3 linked regions of the Desulforapulum autotrophicum HRM2 genome follow. The protein of the gene in region 3 interacts with the protein of the main gene of each other region in a pairwise test. Links are inferred from orthologs where the notes say so. Each region holds a gene or a part of one and is shown on either strand. Other genes may lie near its edges.

What was found.
Region 1: the proteins of ftsZ (region 3) and rlmN interact in binary tests that used the Escherichia coli proteins (3 or more experiments, as listed by UniProt). The link is inferred for Desulforapulum autotrophicum HRM2 from one-to-one orthologs.
Region 2: the proteins of ftsZ (region 3) and HRM2_RS17415 interact in binary tests that used the Escherichia coli proteins (3 or more experiments, as listed by UniProt). The link is inferred for Desulforapulum autotrophicum HRM2 from one-to-one orthologs.

Annotation. Positions count from the first base shown.
Region 1 is NC_012108.1:3,519,500-3,525,655, reverse strand. Bases 2,385-5,318 are described here. They hold rlmN (23S rRNA (adenine(2503)-C(2))-methyltransferase RlmN), read right to left. Parts: upstream 4,404-5,318; coding sequence 3,366-4,403; downstream 2,385-3,365. Other genes in these bases: ffh (signal recognition particle protein), read left to right, coding at 4,572-5,318; HRM2_RS15325 (DUF814 domain-containing protein), read left to right, coding at 2,385-3,192. Also shown: HRM2_RS15340 (ABC transporter permease), read left to right, coding at 1-57; HRM2_RS15335 (response regulator), read left to right, coding at 133-1,506; HRM2_RS15330 (hypothetical protein), read left to right, coding at 1,552-2,190; more of HRM2_RS15325, read left to right, coding at 2,191-2,384; more of ffh, read left to right, coding at 5,319-5,897; rpsP (30S ribosomal protein S16), read left to right, coding at 5,912-6,156.
Region 2 is NC_012108.1:3,985,100-3,991,104, forward strand. What follows is about bases 3,141-5,923. They hold HRM2_RS17415 (rod shape-determining protein), read right to left. Parts: upstream 5,164-5,923; coding sequence 4,117-5,163; downstream 3,141-4,116. Other genes in these bases: HRM2_RS17405 (hypothetical protein), read right to left, coding at 3,141-3,258; mreC (rod shape-determining protein MreC), read right to left, coding at 3,255-4,112; HRM2_RS17420 (serine hydrolase domain-containing protein), read right to left, coding at 5,272-5,923. In the rest of the region: rod shape-determining protein RodA, read right to left, coding at 1-863; mrdA (penicillin-binding protein 2), read right to left, coding at 856-2,709; more of HRM2_RS17405, read right to left, coding at 2,731-3,140; more of HRM2_RS17420, read right to left, coding at 5,924-6,005. UniProt on the Escherichia coli protein: Forms membrane-associated dynamic filaments that are essential for cell shape determination. Acts by regulating cell wall synthesis and cell elongation, and thus cell shape.
Region 3 is NC_012108.1:1,444,348-1,450,553, reverse strand. What follows is about bases 1,752-4,735. They hold ftsZ (cell division protein FtsZ), read right to left. Parts: upstream 3,861-4,735; coding sequence 2,643-3,860; downstream 1,752-2,642. Other genes in these bases: ftsA (cell division protein FtsA), read right to left, coding at 3,880-4,735; HRM2_RS06335 (radical SAM protein), read right to left, coding at 1,752-2,639. Also shown: HRM2_RS06340 (RNA methyltransferase), read right to left, coding at 166-936; more of HRM2_RS06335, read right to left, coding at 933-1,751; more of ftsA, read right to left, coding at 4,736-5,103; HRM2_RS24990 (cell division protein FtsQ/DivIB), read right to left, coding at 5,116-6,006; murB (UDP-N-acetylmuramate dehydrogenase), read right to left, coding at 5,993-6,206. UniProt on the Escherichia coli protein: Essential cell division protein that forms a contractile ring structure (Z ring) at the future cell division site. The regulation of the ring assembly controls the timing and the location of cell division.

The sequences.
Region 1 (6,156 bases), 2.1 Mb from region 3 along the record:
GACAGGGGGATGCAGATGGTTCAGGGGGTGGTAAAATCCACCTGGGGTGATTATTGAAACGTTGATTGGGTGATGGACTTCAGCAACTGCTGACGGCGGCTGATGGATACAAAAATATAAAGGAGCCTTTTTATGGCGGTAGACCCAAAAATAAAAATTCTTGTCGCAGATGATTCCGGCACCATGCGTGTAATGTTCAAGCAGATGTTGAACAAGGCGGGGTTTGATAATATTATCGTGGCGGTGAACGGTGATGACGGCATCGCAAAGGTTGAGGCAGAGAAACCTGATCTTGTGATCAGTGACTGGAACATGCCCCAGCGGGACGGGCTTGAATTTCTCAAGTGGCTCAGGAGTCGGGATGAATATAGGAATATTCCCTTTATCATGGCCACGGCCCAGGCTGACAAGGGCCAGCAGATTCTCATCATGGAAGCCGGGGGAAACGGCCATGTGCCAAAACCCTTTGATGTCGACCAGATAAAGGCAAGTATTGAAAAAGTGTTTTCAAGTGGTAATGGAGCTGTTGTTGAAAAAAAAGAGAGAAGGGTGGTTGACGGTAAAGTGGTTCTTAATGTGGCACATATCCAGATTACAGACCACCTTGCACTGGGTGCGCTTAAGTACAGGATTGACAGTGGAGAGATTACTCCCCGTCATTTCATACTTGACACGGACTGCAAGCCCGGATGGAATCCAATTCAGGAAGGGCTTGAGAACGGTGCATTAGACGCGGCCTTTGTGCTTGCACCCATTGCCATGGACTTATTTGCCTATGATTCTCCCATCCGGCTGGTGCTTCTGGCCCATAAGAACGGCAGCACCTTTGTGCGAAGCCGTCATTATGATCATCGGTTTGATTCTCTCCAGAGCTTTTATAAGTACAAGGTCGTTGATATCCCCCATAAGATGAGTGTTCATCATATGCTCGCCCATCAGTTTTTAAAAGAGCTGGGACTCAAGCCCGGGGTTCCCGGGAAAAAGGCCATCAACGTCAGATTCGAAGTTGTTCCACCCATAAAAATGCCCGGCATCATGAACGAGAATGACGATGTGGCAGGATTCATGGTTGCCGAGCCCATTGCCACCAAGGCTATTGCCAAAGGGATCGGTGAGCTGGAGTTTATCTCGTCTACCCGCTGGGAGAGTCATCCCTGCTGTGTTGTGGCAATGCAGCAGACGTTTATTGAAACCTATCCCCAGGCAACCCAGGAGTTTGTTTCCCTTGTTGTTGAGTCGGGTAAATACATTGAGGCGGATAAGTCAAGGGCAGCGGACATTGGTGTGAAATTCCTCGATCCTGACGGCCGACTGGGTTTGACTCCCGGTGTGCTCCAGCAGGTGTTCGCCCAGCCCCAGGCCATACGCATGGACGATCTTTACCCTGTCAAGGAAAATTTGGATAAAATCCAGAGGTATATGCATGACGTCATGGGCATCGGTAAGATAATTGATCTTGACCGTTTTGTGGACACTCGGTTTGCAGATACGGCCTGTCAGTTGTAGACAGGCTTCCATGGACCAGAAATTATTTTTTACATGAGGTGATATATGAAGATAACAGATCCGGAAATTATCAAAACAGGAGAGCGGGATCTCATTGAGGCCGTTAAAGGCGATCTTGACTGGCAGGCCATTGGAGAGATCATCAAGGAAAAAATCGATCGCTCGTCGGTTGACTCAACCGGTGGACAGATTATTGTCCATGATAATCAGGTGGCGTTTCGGGTGGATCTTGTGGTTAAGATGGATCTGAGCCTGATCTTTGACCGGGACGGCAATCTCATTTCGGACAATGCGGATTCAGGAAAAGACCAGGTGTCTGAAATTCTGGAGCCGGCACCGGCGGAAGAAGATATCTTAACCCTGGATGAGGTGTCAACCCTGGATGAGGTGTCAACCCTGGATGAGGTGTCAACCCTGGATGAGGTGTCAACCCTGGATGAGGTGTCAACCTTGGATGAGGTGCCGGCCCTGGATGATGTTCAGACCCCGGAGGCCCTGGCCGATATTGATTCATTGCCAGGCAACGAAGATGAAACGGAGATGGACCCAGGGATTGAGCTGCCGGAACTGGATCTGGATGATCTGGACCTTACCAGTGATGAGGTGAGCGAAACCCTGGATGACGATATTGATGAGATTCTCAAGGAGAGTCGGGACTTTTGGGAAAACAAAAAGACGGATTAGATGGAAGAAAAAAAAACATTAAAAAAAGTGAGGGCCCTGGGGCTCACCTCAGGAGGGCTTGACAGCATTCTAAGTGCCCTTGTCCTGAGGGAGCAGGGGATTGATGTCACCTGGGTCAGTTTTACCACCCCTTTCTTTTCGTCCCATGCAGCCCAAAAGGCGGCAGACAGATACAAGATTCCCCTGATGGTGGTGGACATTACAGAAATTTATATTGAGATGTTGAAAAATCCTCCGGCAGGTTACGGGAAGAATATGAATCCCTGCATGGACTGCCACGTTTTGATGTTTGCTGAAGCAGGCCGGATCATGGTGCAGGAGGGGTTTGATTTTCTTTTCAGCGGTGAGGTGGCAGGCCAGCGGCCGTTTTCCCAGAACAAGCGTTCGTTGCGGTATGTGGAAAAACATTCTGGATTTGACGGGTCGATTCTAAGACCGTTGAGTGCCGGGGTGCTTCCTGTAACAGAGGCTGAGCGTCAAAATCTTGTGGACCGCAACCGGCTGGGGTCAATTTCAGGCCGGTCGAGAAAAAAACAGATTGAGATGGCAAAACAGTTTAACGTGGTTGATTATCCCGCCCCGGCAGGGGGTTGCAGGCTGACGGACAGCGCCTTTTCCGCAAGGCTCAGGGATCTGTTTGACCTTGTACCTGATTTTGGAAAACGAGACCTTTACCTTTTGCACCACGGCCGGCATTTCAGGCTTGACCCTGGAACACGGATTGTTGTGGGGCGCTCAGAGGCGGACAATGGGATGATTGAAACCTTGTATGTCCCTGAAACAGATACCTTCATGCGCATGGTTGACCTGCCAGGCCCCCTTGTTCTGATTCCCCGGGCCGTATCCCCGGATATGGTAGAGTGGGCCGCTGCCATCTGTGCCAGCTACACCAAGGCTAAAGCCGGCCAGGAGGTCCAGGTGCTTGTTTGTTCCCCGGCAGGTGAGAGCGTCATTCAGGTCAAGGCCCTAGATCCGGAAGGCTTCCAGGACCTTCTTATTTAGTGTTTGAACGAAAACTTACCCATCTGCGGCGTTGCTGCAAAATCCTGCCAAATTATAAGATTGGCCTCACGTACATTAGTACGCTCCGGTTTCAGAATTTTTTGCGCCTTGCATATGGGCAACTTTTCACCCAAACACGGGTTCTCGGTCTGCCATAACGCAAGGTTCGACATTTAAAGATCCGCTTTGGCCCTGAGCTGGCCGCAGGCGGCTGAAATGTCGTCTCCCTTGCTTTTTCTCACCATGGCCGTGAGGTTATGGTCAAGAAGCATCTGCAAAAACGCAAGGATGCTCTCCTTTGACGGGCGTTTGAAATCGCTTTGGTCATGCTCGTTAAAGGGGATGAGGTTCACCTTGGCCCGGATGGGCAGCAAAAGTGTGATGAGTCGTTTTGCATCATCCATTGTGTCGTTGACGTTTTTGATAAGGATGTATTCAAAGGTAATTTTTTTCCTTGGCTTCATCTGGAAGTTGGTGCAGGCCTTTAGCAGTTCATGCATGGGATACCGTCGGTTTATGGGCATGAGCATGGACCGGGTCTCGTCCGTGGTTGCGTTGAGGGAGACGGCAAGGTTGACCTCTGTGTCATTGCCGAGCCTTAGGATTTCCGGCACAAGGCCGCAGGTGGACAGGGTGATCCTTCTGGACGACAGCTTGAGGCCGTAATCGCTGTCAGTCATGATGGACAGCGCCCTTACCACGGTGTCATAGTTTGCAAGGGGTTCTCCCATGCCCATGAAGACAATGTTTGACAGGGGGCGTTGCGCCTTTCTTTTGGCAAGGACTGTTTTTGCCGTTCTGATCTGCCCAATGATTTCACCCGTGGTGAGGTTGCGGGTAAATCCCCCCTTTGCCGTGAGGCAGAATTTGCAGCCCTGGGCGCACCCTGCCTGGGAGGAGATGCACAGGGTGAAGTGGTCCTTTTCAGGGATGAGAACCGCTTCGATGTAAGCATTGTCATGGAGGCGGAACAGAAGCTTTTCCGTTCCGTCCCGGGAGATCTCTGAACGATCAAAGACCATGGCTGACAGGGTGAAATTTTCCTTGAGCCGCTGCCTGAGATCCTTGCCGATGTCGGTCATCTCGTCAAAGGTTTGGGCCTGGCGGAGGTAGAGCCATTTGAAAACCTGGCCCCCACGAAAGGAGCGTTCGTTGTTGTTTTCAAACCATGCGGTGAGCTCCTGGCGTGTAAAATCAGTTATCTCTTTCAAAAAAATCTCCATGGGGTGAGAAATTAAATTTTCCCCCGGTTAGGTGTTGGACGAGGGGGTTCAAATCCCTGCCTGGGTGCGGTGTAGACAACGCTTTTTTCTTGACTTATCATGGAATAAGTACTAATTTCAAGATTTTAATCAATGACCAAGGTTTGAAGAGTTCCTATGTTTGACAACTTGAGTGATCGGCTGAATGCTACGTTTAAGAAACTGAAAGGGCGAGGAACCCTTTCTGAGAAGGCAATTGATGAGGGGCTTAAACAGGTCCGCATGGCACTTCTTGAAGCAGATGTAAATTACAGGGTTGCAAAAAAAGTTATTTCAGATATACATAGGCGAGCCCTTGGTCAGGAGGTGATGGAGAGCCTTACCCCCGGTCAGCAGGTGATTAAGATTGTCTATGACGAATTCTCCACCATGATGGGGTCTGCCCATGAGGGGTTGAACCTTGGCAATCGGGTTCCTGAAACGGTCATGCTTGTGGGGTTACAGGGTGCAGGAAAGACGACCACGGCGGGAAAACTTGCCCTTTATTTGAAAAAACAAGGTAAGCGGCCCTTTCTGGTTCCTGTGGATCTTCACCGGCCTGCGGCAATTGATCAGCTGAAAAAGTTGGGAAAACAGCTTGGGATTCCTGTGTTTGACTCAACCCAGGAGATGAAACTTGGGGATATCTGCCGGGCTGCAGAAAAAATGGCCGGCCAGGAGGGGTTTGACACCCTGCTTGTGGATACGGCAGGACGGCTCCATGTGGATGATGGGTTGATGGCAGAGCTTGTCGAGCTTAAAAAAATGCTCAACCCGGTTGAGACGCTTCTTGTGGCCGATGCAATGACCGGTCAGGATGCTGTCAACATTGCAGGTGCATTTGACAAGGCAGTGGATCTTACCGGGGTAATCCTCACCAAGATGGATGGTGATGCAAGGGGCGGGGCCGCCCTTTCCATCAAAGCCGTCACAGGTAAACCCCTTAAGTTCATCGGTGTGGGCGAAAAATCCACGGGACTTGAGCCCTTTCATCCTGAACGGATGGCATCCAGGATCCTTGGCATGGGGGACACACTTTCCCTCATTGAAAAGGCCCAGGAATCGGTTGATCTGAAAAAGGCTGAGGCCCTGGAGAAGAAGTTAAAGAAAAATCAGTTTACCCTTGAAGATTTTCGGGATCAGATGGCTTCGGTCCGAAGCATGGGGTCGATCAAGGATCTGATGGGGCTTATTCCCGGAGTCAACAAGAAAATGATTTCGGGTTTAAATATTGACGAACGTGAGTTTGTGCGGATAGAGGCAATAATCAACTCCATGACCCCTGAAGAGCGCCGGAGCCATGCGATCATCAAGGGAAGCAGGAAAAAGAGAATTGCAAAGGGAAGCGGGTCCACGGTTCAGGATGTGAACAAGCTTCTTAAAAGTTATACACAGACAATGAAAATGGTCAAAAAGTTCAATAAAGGCGGCATGCGTTCCCTAAAGGGTATGCTTCCGTTCTAAGGAGAAAAAAGGAAATGTCAGTTAAAATAAGATTGGCCCGGCGGGGCGCAAAAAAGAAGCCGTTTTACCGGATCGTAGCAGCAGATGTGGAGTCCCCCAGGGACGGAAAGTTCCTCGAAAGTGTCGGCACCTACGACCCCATGGTCGAACCTGCCGCCATTATCCTCAATGAGGAGAGAATCCGTTACTGGATGGGTGAAGGTGCAACCCCCACAACAACAGTTAAGAGTATCCTTAAAAAACAAGGTTTTAGTTCCAA
Region 2 (6,005 bases), 2.5 Mb from region 3 along the record:
AGCAGAAAAAAATAGAGAAACAGCAGGAACAGACACCCTGCAAGGCCCCATTCTTCTGCAAGCACGGATAGAATAAAATCAGTGTGCTGCTCAGGCAGAAAAGCAAGAGCATTCTGGGTTCCATGGAGAAATCCCTTTCCAAAAATCATGCCTGAACCAATGGCTATTTTTGATTGAATAATATGGTAGCCGGCACCAAGGGGATCCCGATCCGGATTCAAAAAAGTAAGAATTCTGGCTTTCTGGTAGTCCTTTAACACAAACCACACCAGGGGGACAGCTGCGGCACCAAGGAGCGCACAGGTCAGAAACACCCTTTTTTGAACCCTTACGAACAGGGTAAGACAGGCAACCAGAAAAAGCAGCAGCAGGGCTGTTCCAAGATCGGGTTGTTTTACGATAAGAAGAAAAGGAAGTGATAAAACAAACAACGGTTTCACAAGGTCACGAAAGCCCAGCCCTTGCTCGGTAACAATACCCGAATATACGGACGAAATCATGATAATAAGAGAAACCTTCATGAGCTCGGACGGCTGCATGGTAAAAGGTCCAAGGGCCAACCACCTGCGTGATCCACCCACATTTTTTCCAAAGAAAAGGACCATGACAAGAAGGAGCACGCAGACGCAGTAAATGGCAACACTTGCCTTGTCCAGATATTTGTAATGCACCAGAAGTGAGGCAAACATGATGGCGAACCCGGCCCCCATCCAGACGACCTGCTTTTTAAAAAGCACATGGGTTTCGCCCACCCCTCCTGCGGTGACGGCACTGTAAAGCACAATAAGACCAACCGCTGAGACCAGAAGCGTAAGAATCAGCAGCCCCCAGTCAAAGCACTCCACCAACCGCCGGTCAAACATGATCCTCCTCCCCAGCCTGTTTTGTCGTCTCGATTATGCCTTTTTCTTCAAGATATGCCCTGACAATGGCCCCAGCCACAGGAGCCGCAGTTGATGATCCATGCTCACCATGTTCGATGAGGATGGAAAGGGCAATCATTGGATTTTCAGCAGGCGCGTAGCAGACAAACCAGGCATGGTCCCTTAAACGGTAATCCAGTTGCCCGTCATTATCCCTGTCTTTTTTCTTCAGGCTGAACACCTGGGCTGTACCGGTTTTTCCTGCAATTTCAACCCCTTTTATCCGAATCCCCCTGGCCGTTCCGCGATCGCCTTGAACCACATCAAGCAGGCCCTTTCTTACAATATCCAGGGTCTTTTTTCCAGCGGGAAGTCCGCCGGTTATCTCTGGTTTCTTTATCTCAATTATTTCGTTATCGGTTGTCTTGATCGCCTTTAGAATCCTGGGTCGATAAAGGGTTCCCCCATTGCCGATGGCTGCTGTAAACACGGCCATCTGCAGGGGAGTAACCAGATCAAACCCCTGGCCGATGGCTATGGACAGGGTCTCCCCCGGCTGCCACGCCACCCCGTACCGTCGTTTTTTCCAGACGGATGTGGGAATCAGACCGGGGCGTTCATGTTCAAGCTCAATCCCGGTGACTTTTCCAAGGCCGCAACCGTTGGCATACTGGGCCAGTGTATCCACCCCAAGGGCCTCACCAACTTTATAGAAATAGATATCGCAGGATTTTTCAATGGCGCCAAGCAGATCGAGCTCACCATGGCCCCACCGTTTCCAGCAGCGATAAATCCGGTTGCCGAATTTGTACTGACCCGAACAATAATGTCGGGTATTGAGATCAACCACACCCTCCTCAAGACCGGCTATGGCTGTGAGAATCTTATAGGTTGAGGCAGGCGGATACTCTCCCTGAATACACTTGTTGGACATGGGTCGGTCCGGGTCAGCCAGGAGTTTTTTCCATTTTTTACTCGATATCCCGCCAATGAAGTCATTCTGGTCAAACGAAGGGCTACTGGCCATGACAAGAATATCCCCATTGGAAGGATCCATTGCCACAACGGCTCCGGCCTTGTCCTGAAGCATGTTTTCTGCGATCTGCTGAAGTTTGTTGTCAATGGTAAGAAAGATATTTTTTCCTGGAACCGAATCAACGGTATTGATGACCCTCACCAGGCGTCCGCTGGCGTCCACCTCAACCTGGCGTCCACCCCTTTGCCCCCTCAGGTGATCTTCAAAAACCTTTTCAGCGCCAGAACGGCCAATACTGTCCCCTCCCCTGACACCTGGGTATTTTCCGGTTTCAAGTTCATCACAATTGATCTGGCCCAGGTAGCCCAGCAAATGGGCTGAACTCTTGTTGAAAATATAGTTTCTCCTGGGTTCAACAGAAACCAGGACTCCGGGAAGGTCAAAGCTGTGGGCCTCGACAACGGCTAACTGATCCCGGGTGATGCCCTTTTCAAGAAGAATCGGCGTATACTTTGACAGCCCTTTGCTTGCGTCAATCCTTGCCTTCATCTCTACAACGGGAATCTGGGTAAAATCGGAAAGTATCTCAAGGGTCTGGTCTACGGGAACGGCATCTTTGGGTACAATGGATAGGTCAAACGAGGGGCGATTGTCCACGAGTAAAACCCCGTTCCGGTCATAAATAAGCCCCCTTGACGCTTCAACGCTTTTCAAACGGATGCAGTTGTTTTTGGACAGCCTGCGAAAATCTTCACCCTGGATAACCTGGAGGTAAAAAAGTCTTGCCCCAAGAACGGCAAAGGCAATGAGCATAAAAAGCGCGCCACCCATGAGCCTTCGTTTCAACCAGTCCCTGTCACACCCCTTCATGATCAAATTAAACCTACCCCGTTACCCACGATCAAAGTGTTGCTGGGTTATTTTTTTTGCAGCCACCAGAATTATTCTTTCAAATTCGTCAACAACCAAAAGCAAAAGGGGAACAAACACCAGGCCCCATGCCACCTGCTTTGCCATAATTTCCAGGTCCGTAAAATAAACAACATCAACCCGACCTCCCATGACAAGAACAAAAACAAGGAACGCGTTTTCCACGACCACGGCAACGGCACTCATGCACACAAGGAACACGATATTCTCCATGTGAACAAGTGACTTAAGGCTTCGAACCAGAATAAAAATCCAGACATAGACTGAGACATAGAGGCCAAACGGCCCACCTGAAACGCTGTCCATGACACACCCCATCAGGAAGACTGCTGCTGCTGTTCCAATATGCGAAAACTTCAGGCTCAGGGAGAGCACAATGACAAGAATCAGGTCAAACGCCTGGCTGAATATTGAGAAACCGCGCAAAGTTGATGTCTGGACAATAAAAAAGGCAAGAAACAGACAAAGGTAAAAAACGACCCGTATCATCTGGAAACATCATCCATCGGTGGGGAGGCAGCGTCCTGGGACATGGGATCCTTGACAGAGACAAGGACCTCTTCAAGAGTATCAAAATCCACGCAGGTCTTGATGGTGATTTCCTGGAAAAGCTGGGAGGTATTTTCCTCGATATCGACCACCCAGCCGATCCTCAACCCTTTTGGGAAAACCCCGTCAAGACCGGAAGATACAATCATCTCTCCGGGCTGAATTTTGTTTTTCCTGAGCACATACCTGAAAGAGCACAGTTCGGAATCATTACCCTTGACAATTCCCCTGGCCCGCGATGTCTGGACTAGGGCATCCACGGCAGAATTTCTATCCGTCATAAGAAGGACCCGGGAATAGTGGCCGGCAACCGCCACGACCTGACCGACAACGCCCTCGGAGACAAGCACTGGCAAACCCTTGGTCAGGCCTGCCTTTGCGCCTTTATCTATCATCAGGGTTCTGAACCAGGGAGAGGGATCCCTTCCAATAACCTTTGCTGCAACAAGGGTCTCTTTTTCAAGATCCTGGAAACGAATAAATTTTCTGAAACGGATGTTCTCCTGCTCAAGCTCTATGCAGAGGTTAACCTTTTCCATGGCCTTTGCCAGTTCATTTTTAACCCTGGGGAGCTCTTTGGCCGCCCTGACCGTGGCAAAATAATCCTGCCAGACCCCCCCAATAAGAGTAATGCTTCGGGAAAAAACCATCTGGAACGGAGCAACAAAAGAGGTGGCTATCCGTTCAATGCCTGTTTCAGGCAACACTCCTTTGCTGCTCACAGTCAAGATTATAAAATTGACCGTGATAAAGAAAACAATTCCGATCAACAGGATCATTTTTCTTGAAAACATGAAATCAGGTAATCACAACCTCTCTGAGTATATCGATATTGTCAAGAACCTTACCGCACCCAAGGGCAACCGTTGAAAGTGGATCTTCAGCCACAATAATCGGAAGGCCGCTCTTTTCCCTGAGCAATTTATCGAGGTTTTTGAGAAGCGCACCACCGCCGGTGAGAACGATGCCGGAATCAACAATATCGGCAGCAAGTTCCGGGGGGGTCTGTTCAAGAGCAATTTTAACGCACTCAACAATGGCATCGATCTGTTCAGAAATTGCCAGACAGATCTCTTCACTGTCAATGGTAAGAATCTTGGGAATCCCGGAAACCAGATCACGGCCCTTAACCTCTATGGTTTCGAGATTTTCCGGGTCTGGATAGGCATTTCCAATTGTGGTTTTAATAATTTCGGCCGTTCTCTCGCCAATGAGAAGGTTGTATTTGCGTTTGATGTGCTGGCTGATGGAAGCATCCATTTTGTCGCCTGCAACCCGGATGGATCGACTGTAAACAATTCCGGATAGGGAGATAACGGCAACTTCCGTGGTACCACCGCCAATATCCACCACCATATTGCAGGTGGGTTCGGTAATGGGGAGACCTGCTCCGATTGCCGCGGCCATAGGCTCTTCAATGAGAAACACCTCCCTTGCTCCTGCAAGCTCGGCAGATTCCCTGACAGCTCTTTTTTCCACCTGGGTAATTCCCGAAGGAACCGCAATAACAATCCGTGGACGAACCAGGGTTCGTCTGTTGTTGTGAACCTTTCTGATAAAGTGCTTGAGCATTGCCTCGGTTACTTCAAAATCAGCAATAACCCCATCACGCATGGGACGGATGGCCTGGATATTCCCCGGGGTTCTTCCAAGCATCCGCTTTGCTTCAGCCCCAACGGCAAGCACCCTGTTTTTGGCCCGTTTATCGGTCCGAACGGCAACCACAGAGGGTTCGCTGAGCACAATCCCCTTTCCCTTCACATACACAAGGGTGTTGGCGGTTCCCAGATCAAGGGCAAGATCACTTGAAAAGATACCAAGGAGAGAATCTATTATAAGGTTCATACCACCTCTTTCATAAATTATTGCATAAAAATTTTGTCGACTAAAAGATATCAGCTAACAGAAATACCACTTTTTTACAAGGAGAAAAAGTATCAACTGAACAATGATTCATCCACGGTTGAAAATAGTTTTCATGATCAAATCATGGATATATGGTCTGAATTGACGAATTTTTTCATTACTCCTCACGGGATGAACCCTGTTGGTCAAAAGAATCACCATGGCCTGTTCCAGGGGATCCATCCAGAAAGAGGTCCCTGTAAAGCCAAGATGGCCAAGTGAAGCGGGAGAAAAAAAACGACCTGCGGAAGAATTACTGGCCGAGGGGGTGTCAAACCCTGCCACACGCTCAAACCCATCCTTCTTAACGGCAAACTGCCTGATCCATCTCCCTTCAAGAACCCCTGTCTTTTTTCCCATAACCCCCCCCATAATCTCTCCAAGAAGCGTCTGGATATCCAAGGCAGTCCCGAACAGTCCTGCGTGACCTTCAATCCCGCCTGCAACCCAGGCATTATCGTCATGAACCTCCCCCTTTAACACCCGACCCCGCCAGGGGCAATGTTCTGTTGCTGCGACACTGCAATTCAGGGGATAACCGGGCGGCATGAAACGTAACCCCTTGACACCCAGGGGCAGATAGATGTTGTCCCTCACATATCGATCGAGACGCTTTCCTGCGGTACGTTCAACAATCCAGGCAAGGAGGATGAAACCAAGATCACTGTATAGCTCCCCCTGCTTTGGCTGATAGACAAGGGGCTCGTTCAGAATCAGCCGTCTGAGGCGATCCTGCCTCTCTTTTTCGGGACTTCCTACAACCTGTACATAATAGGGCCGGT
Region 3 (6,206 bases):
ACCCCTTTAAAAAATGGTGCCCAGGAACAGAATCGAACTGCTGACACGGGGATTTTCAGTCCCCTGCTCTACCGACTGAGCTACCTGGGCTCAAGTGAAGCCTGTTTTATATATGTAATTTACCGATTGATGTCAAGGATAAGTTGGGCATCTCCGGGACAGGACTCATTTTTTTTCTGTCTGCCCCCTTTGATACCGACTTTCCCCGTATGCAACGATCCGATCGATAACCCCCTTGACAATGCCGGTCTCTCCTGCCTGAATCTTGATGCGGCTTAGAAACTGGCGTACCCGGTTGAGCCAGAAATCCGGATTTTCCGGATTGACATACCCGATCTCAGCAAGAACAAGGGAGAGCCTTTGGTACATGATTTCAAGCTCACTGACCGTTGCCAGGCGGGGGACCACCTGTTTTTTCTCCAGGGGAAGCCCCTGCTGGTGTTCCACTGCCACAAGGAGCTCATAGCAGACGATCACCACGGCCTGGGCAAGGTTAAGGGAGGAAAACCCAAGGGTGGGGATGTTGATCAAGGCGTGGCAAAAACAGATTTCCCCGTTGGTGAGCCCCCGGTCTTCGGGTCCAAAAAGCAAAGCCACCCGGTTATTTTCGCAAAGGGTTGCTACCCTTAGGGCCACTGTTCGGGGAGATTCCACCAACCGTTGCCCCCCAAGTCGGGCCGTGGTTCCCACCACATACTCAAACGGGGCAAGGGCCTGGCTAAGGGTGCTGCAGATCTCCATCCGGTCGAGAATGGATGCGGCTGAATGGGTTGCGGTTTTTTCAGCCCTAGTTCTATCAAAATCGTCTGGTGCCACCACCACAAGTTGATCAAGACCCATGTTCATCATGGCCCTTGCAGCCGAGCCTATGTTTTCAGACACCCGTGGCCGGTTAAGGACAACGGTAACACGGGCAGAATCGGGAAAAGGGTTCATGGGATCCGACAGATGCCGCAATCCCTGCAGTCGATCATGGGGCAGTCCGGGGAGACCTTTCCGGTCTTTGAACGCTGGTACTCTTTCCAGAGAAATTCTCGCTTTACACAGGTATCAACGATCTCCCAGGGAAAGGGCTCATCTTTTTCCCGCTCGGTGTGGACAACGGCCTCACAATAGGCATCGGCATTCCTCACGGCCTTTGACCACCCATTCTTTGCGGCATCCTCAAGAATTCCGGCCGTTTGCCGCCCTCCCCGGGAAAGAAGGGCGTTGATCCTTGCCATGCGAAAGGATTCCCATTTAAGCTGGATGTTGGGAACCCGTTTTAACCCCTCCTGGATGATCTTGAGCCGATGTTTAAGCAGCCCGATCTTTGCCATGGGTGCCCATTGAAACGGGGTTGCAGGTTTGGGAATAAAAGGATTGATGCTGAGCGTGATGGTTCCGATCTTCTTTTTTTTCCGGCTGGCCGATAAAAACACCTCCCTTATCTTCTGGGTGAGGCTGACAATGGCCGCCACATCCCCATCCTCTTCAAAGGGAAGCCCGATCATGTAGTAAAGCTTAAGATTAATAATTCCGGCCTTTACCAGACGGTCGGCGGCCGAGACAATCTCAGTTTCACTGATCTTTTTATTGATGATGGCCCGCATTCGTTCAGACCCTGCTTCAGGTGCAATGGTGGCGGTCTTGACACCGGACCGCTGGAGGGTTGCGATCAGTTCATCGGTCAGGGCATCGGCCCGGAGGGAGCTGAAGGAGATGGAGAGATCCTCTGCGATTCCCCTGGCACAGATGGAGTTGATGGCTGGATGGTCCGACACGGCAGCACTCACAAGCCCTACCCTGGAGGTGAGCGCCTTTGCAGCGTCAAGGGCCCGGGTCACCACATCCTCGGGATAGAATCTGGGAGGCCGGTAGATAAAACCTGCACTGCAGAACCTGCAGCCATGTGGACACCCCCTGCCTGTTTCAATCAAAAAGGTATTTTTAAAGGCAGTATCAGCGGTGATAACCCGGGTGGCGCAGGTCTCTTTGAGGGTAGTGACACGCCTGACCCGCACCCGATCCGGGGCCTGGTCATTGCGTTTTTCCATACCGATAAATTCACCGCCGCTGTTGTGGACCGGCGAATACCATGACGGGACATAGACCCCGCCAACGGTGGAGGCCAACCGCTCAAACAACGTCTGCCTCGACATCAGGGGGGTGTAAACATCAAAAAAGGGAGGGATCAACAGCTCTGCCTCCCCGAGGAGCAGAAGGTCCATGAACTCAGCCAGGGGCTCAGGATTCAAAAATGAAGCCACTCCCCCTGCGACCACAAGAGGGTGGCTTTCATTCCGGCCGGCCCCACGCATGGGGATGTTGGACCGTTCCAGCATGGAAATCAGGTTCAGGTAATCATTCTCAAACGAGATGGAGAAAAAAAGAATGTCAAACCAGGAGAGGTTTTTGCCGCTCTCCACACTCAGTACCTCAGCCTCCGGGTCATCGGGCATAAATACCCGCTCTGCCACCACGTGGTCAAGGTCGTTGATCAACCCGTAAACTGTCTGAAATCCAAGGCTGGACATGCCAGCCTGATAGGTGTTCGGATAAACCAGGGCGGTTCGGATCAGCCCCTTCTGGCCTTTGACTATACTTCCCCGCTCAAGGTGAACACCCTCTTTTCTGCCGTGTCTGACACTTTTTGCCATATATCAGTCTGCCTGGCGTCGTAAAAACGTGGGGATCTCCAGGTTTTCACCGTCCATGGGCATACCCCGATAGGCATTTCTACCGTCATGTCCCACCACCTTTTTTGTTCTGACCCGAACCGGTTCATCCACTTCGTTCCAGTTTTCAAGCTCTTCGGCTGTGGGCTCCCGGAGTTTTCCCCTGACAATGGTCTCTTCCTGGACAGCTGTTCTGACCTTTGGCCGGGCAGATTCAATGCTGTGGACGTTCTTTGCCTGCCGCTCGTGGTTGCCGATACCCGTTGCAATTACGGTCACGCGCATCTCATCCCCCAGGCTCTCGTCAATGGCCTGACCCCAGATGATCTCTGCATCATCACCGACTTCCTGGTGGATGCGGTCCGACGCCTGGGTCATTTCGTCAAGGGTGAGGTCGCTTGAGCAGGTGATGTTCATGAGAACACCCCTTGCGCCGGAGATCGAAATATCTTCAAGCAGCGGATGGGAGATGGCCCTTTCTGCAGCCTCAACAGCCCTGTTCTCTCCAGAGGCAATACCAATCCCCATGAGGGCCATGCCGGCCTTGGACATGGTGGTTCTGACATCTGCAAAGTCAAGGTTCACAAGACCAGGCAGCATGATAAGATCCGTGATGCCCTTAACCGAGTGGTGAAGCACCTCGTCGGCCTTAATGAACATTTCCACCATTTTTGCACCCTTGCCTGCGATTCCCCTGAGCCGGTCGTTGGGAATGGTGATGACCGTATCTGTAATGTCCCTTAACCGATTGATGCCATCTTCGGCCTGGGCAGCCCGTTTTTTACCCTCAAACGAAAAGGGCTTTGATACAACCGCCACGGTCAGGATACCAAGCTCCTGACAGATTTCGGCAATCACGGGTGCCGCGCCCGTACCCGTACCGCCGCCAAAGCCTGCAGTGATAAACACCATGTGGCTGCCTTCAAGGGCGGCCCGGATCTCATCAATGTTCTCCTGGGCTGCCTCCCGGCCTGTGGTGGGATTGGCACCTGCCCCAAGTCCTTCGGTCAGATTAACGCCTAACTGGATCTTGAGCTCTGCCCTTGAGATTTCAAGGGCCTGAGCATCTGTATTTGCAACAATGAACTTAACACCCTGAAGGTTTGCATCGATCATGTTATTGACCGCATTTCCACCGGCTCCACCCACACCGATAACCTTGATCAATGCATTCTTTTCACTCTCCACATAGGAAAAATTCATACTCCCCCCTCCTTTTATATTAGATAACATCCTTAAACCATTGTTTCATTCGTTTCAAAAGCCGTGCAAACAACCCGTTTTCAATATCACCAAGCGGAGTTCCACTATGTTTACTGCCATAGATCACAAGCCCCACCCCTGTTGAAAAACCCGGGTTTTTAACCACATCCTTGAGTCCTCCGATTTTCATGGGAACCCCCAACCGTACCGGCACTGAAAAAACCCCCTCGACCACATCTGTAATTCCGTGCAGGTATGCACTTCCCCCCGTGATCACAACTCCAGACGGGAATGAATTTTCAAGGCCGTTGCTGTAAATATCCTGCTTGAGTATGGAAAACATCTCCTCCACCCTGGGCTCCAGGATTTCGGCCAGAATATCCTTTGGAAGACTCTTTGTGCCGCGCCCCCCAATTCCGGCGACATCAATGGTCTCGCCCTTACGGATGCTTCCGGCAAGGCAGGTCCCGTGGTCAATTTTTATCTTTTCAGCCTCTGCCAGGGGGGTTCTCAATCCAATGGAAATATCGTTGGTCAGGTTATGCCCCCCCAGGGCAAGTTCAAAGGTGTGCTTGATATTGTTACCCTTGAAGATGGCAAGGTCCGTGGTGCCACCCCCCACATCGGCAAGGGCACACCCAAGTTCTTTTTCCTCACGGGACAGCACCGCCTCCCCCGAAGCCAGGGATTCAAGCACAATGTCACACACGTCAAGGCCAGCCTTGTTGCAGCATTTTACAATATTCCTTGCGGACGACACAGCGCCTGTGACAATGTGAATCTTTGTCTCAAGCCTCACCCCGGTCATGCCCACGGGATTTTGAATCGCCTCCTGGTCATCCACAATAAACTCCTGGGGAATGACATGGATGGTTTCCCGATCCGTTGGAATGGCAACGGCGCTTGCCGCCTCAATCACCCTTTCAACATCGTCCTGGGTTATCTCCTGGCCCTTGATGGCAATGATGCCGTGACTGTTCAGCCCCCGGATATGGCCGCCCGCAATTCCCACGTAAACCGATGAAATATTGCACCCGGCCATGACTTCGGCCTCTTCCACGGCCTTTTTAATCGACTCCACCGTGGACTCGATATTGACCACAGCGCCCTTTCTCAATCCCCTGGAAGGGGCGGTGCCCAGACCGATGATATTAATTTCACCCCCGGCGACCTCTCCGACAACGGCACAAATCTTTGTGGTTCCGATGTCGAGTCCCACGATAATCTTCCCCTCTTCCTGCAAATCAAACCCTCCTTAAGTCGTACCCGGCAGAATATCTTTATCTTCAAGCGTTATTGTGACGCTTCTGATATTAAAAAAGTCAATGAGACGCACTCTTTTTTCAACGGCAAAGCCGTCCATGTAATCGAGAATCTTTGAAGTCCCTGCAAATTTTTCCTTAAACCCGTCAAACCCGAGCTTCAGGGTAACAGGTATCTCCCCCACGGCCTTGTGTGCCTTGAAAAAATCAGTTGTAAAATCAATCCCCAGATCTTTGTCAGCTGTTATTTTTCGAACCAGGGAACGGGTATCAAGGGCCAACAGCTCCATTACCCCCTGGTGAAGTTTTCCCTTAAACCCAAACCTGGACGCCGGGGACAATGGGTCCAGGGATTCAAGCCTGAGACCTTTGATCTCCGGCAAACCGGCAGTCTGGGGTTCTGTTTCAGGCTCATAGGGCTTAAACGGCTGGCCCTGTAAATCCACCAGCACCTGGAAGTCTTCGGCCATGGCCGCCCTTGCAACGGCCGTTTGTTCAAAAACAGTAATGGCCAGGGTCGACGGAATCCGGCGCTGGATTGCCGCATCACGGATCCAGGGATGGGCAACAAGGCGGGCCCTGGCCGTTTTAAGATTAACGGCCAGAATATTATCCCCCATCTTGATCCCAGCCTGGGATAGCAGCGCTGAATCGCTGAGGGATGCAGCACCGGAAATATGAATGGTCTTGATGCCGAAATAGGGGCTCTGGGTAATAAAATCATGGACAAAGATCAGCCCAAGGCTCGACAGCGCCAGGACCAGCACCACCAGGATAAACTTCAAGACAAGATCAAGGCTGCCCATGAAATCGAACCCCAGGGCAGACACGTCGCCGTCAATCGGCCGTAGACTGTTTTTCCTCACCTTTTTATTCGCCTTCAATTTTCACCTCGGGTTTGAGATCAACATTGAATTTCATTTTCACCTCATCCTCCACCATCTGCTTGAGGGTGAGAATCTCCAGGGCTGTTGCCCCGCCGCAGTTAACAATAAAGTTACCGTGGATGGTCGAAACCATGGCATTGCCGAATTGTTTTCCCTTGAGGCCTGCCCGGTCAATTAGCTGACCTGCAGGCATCCCG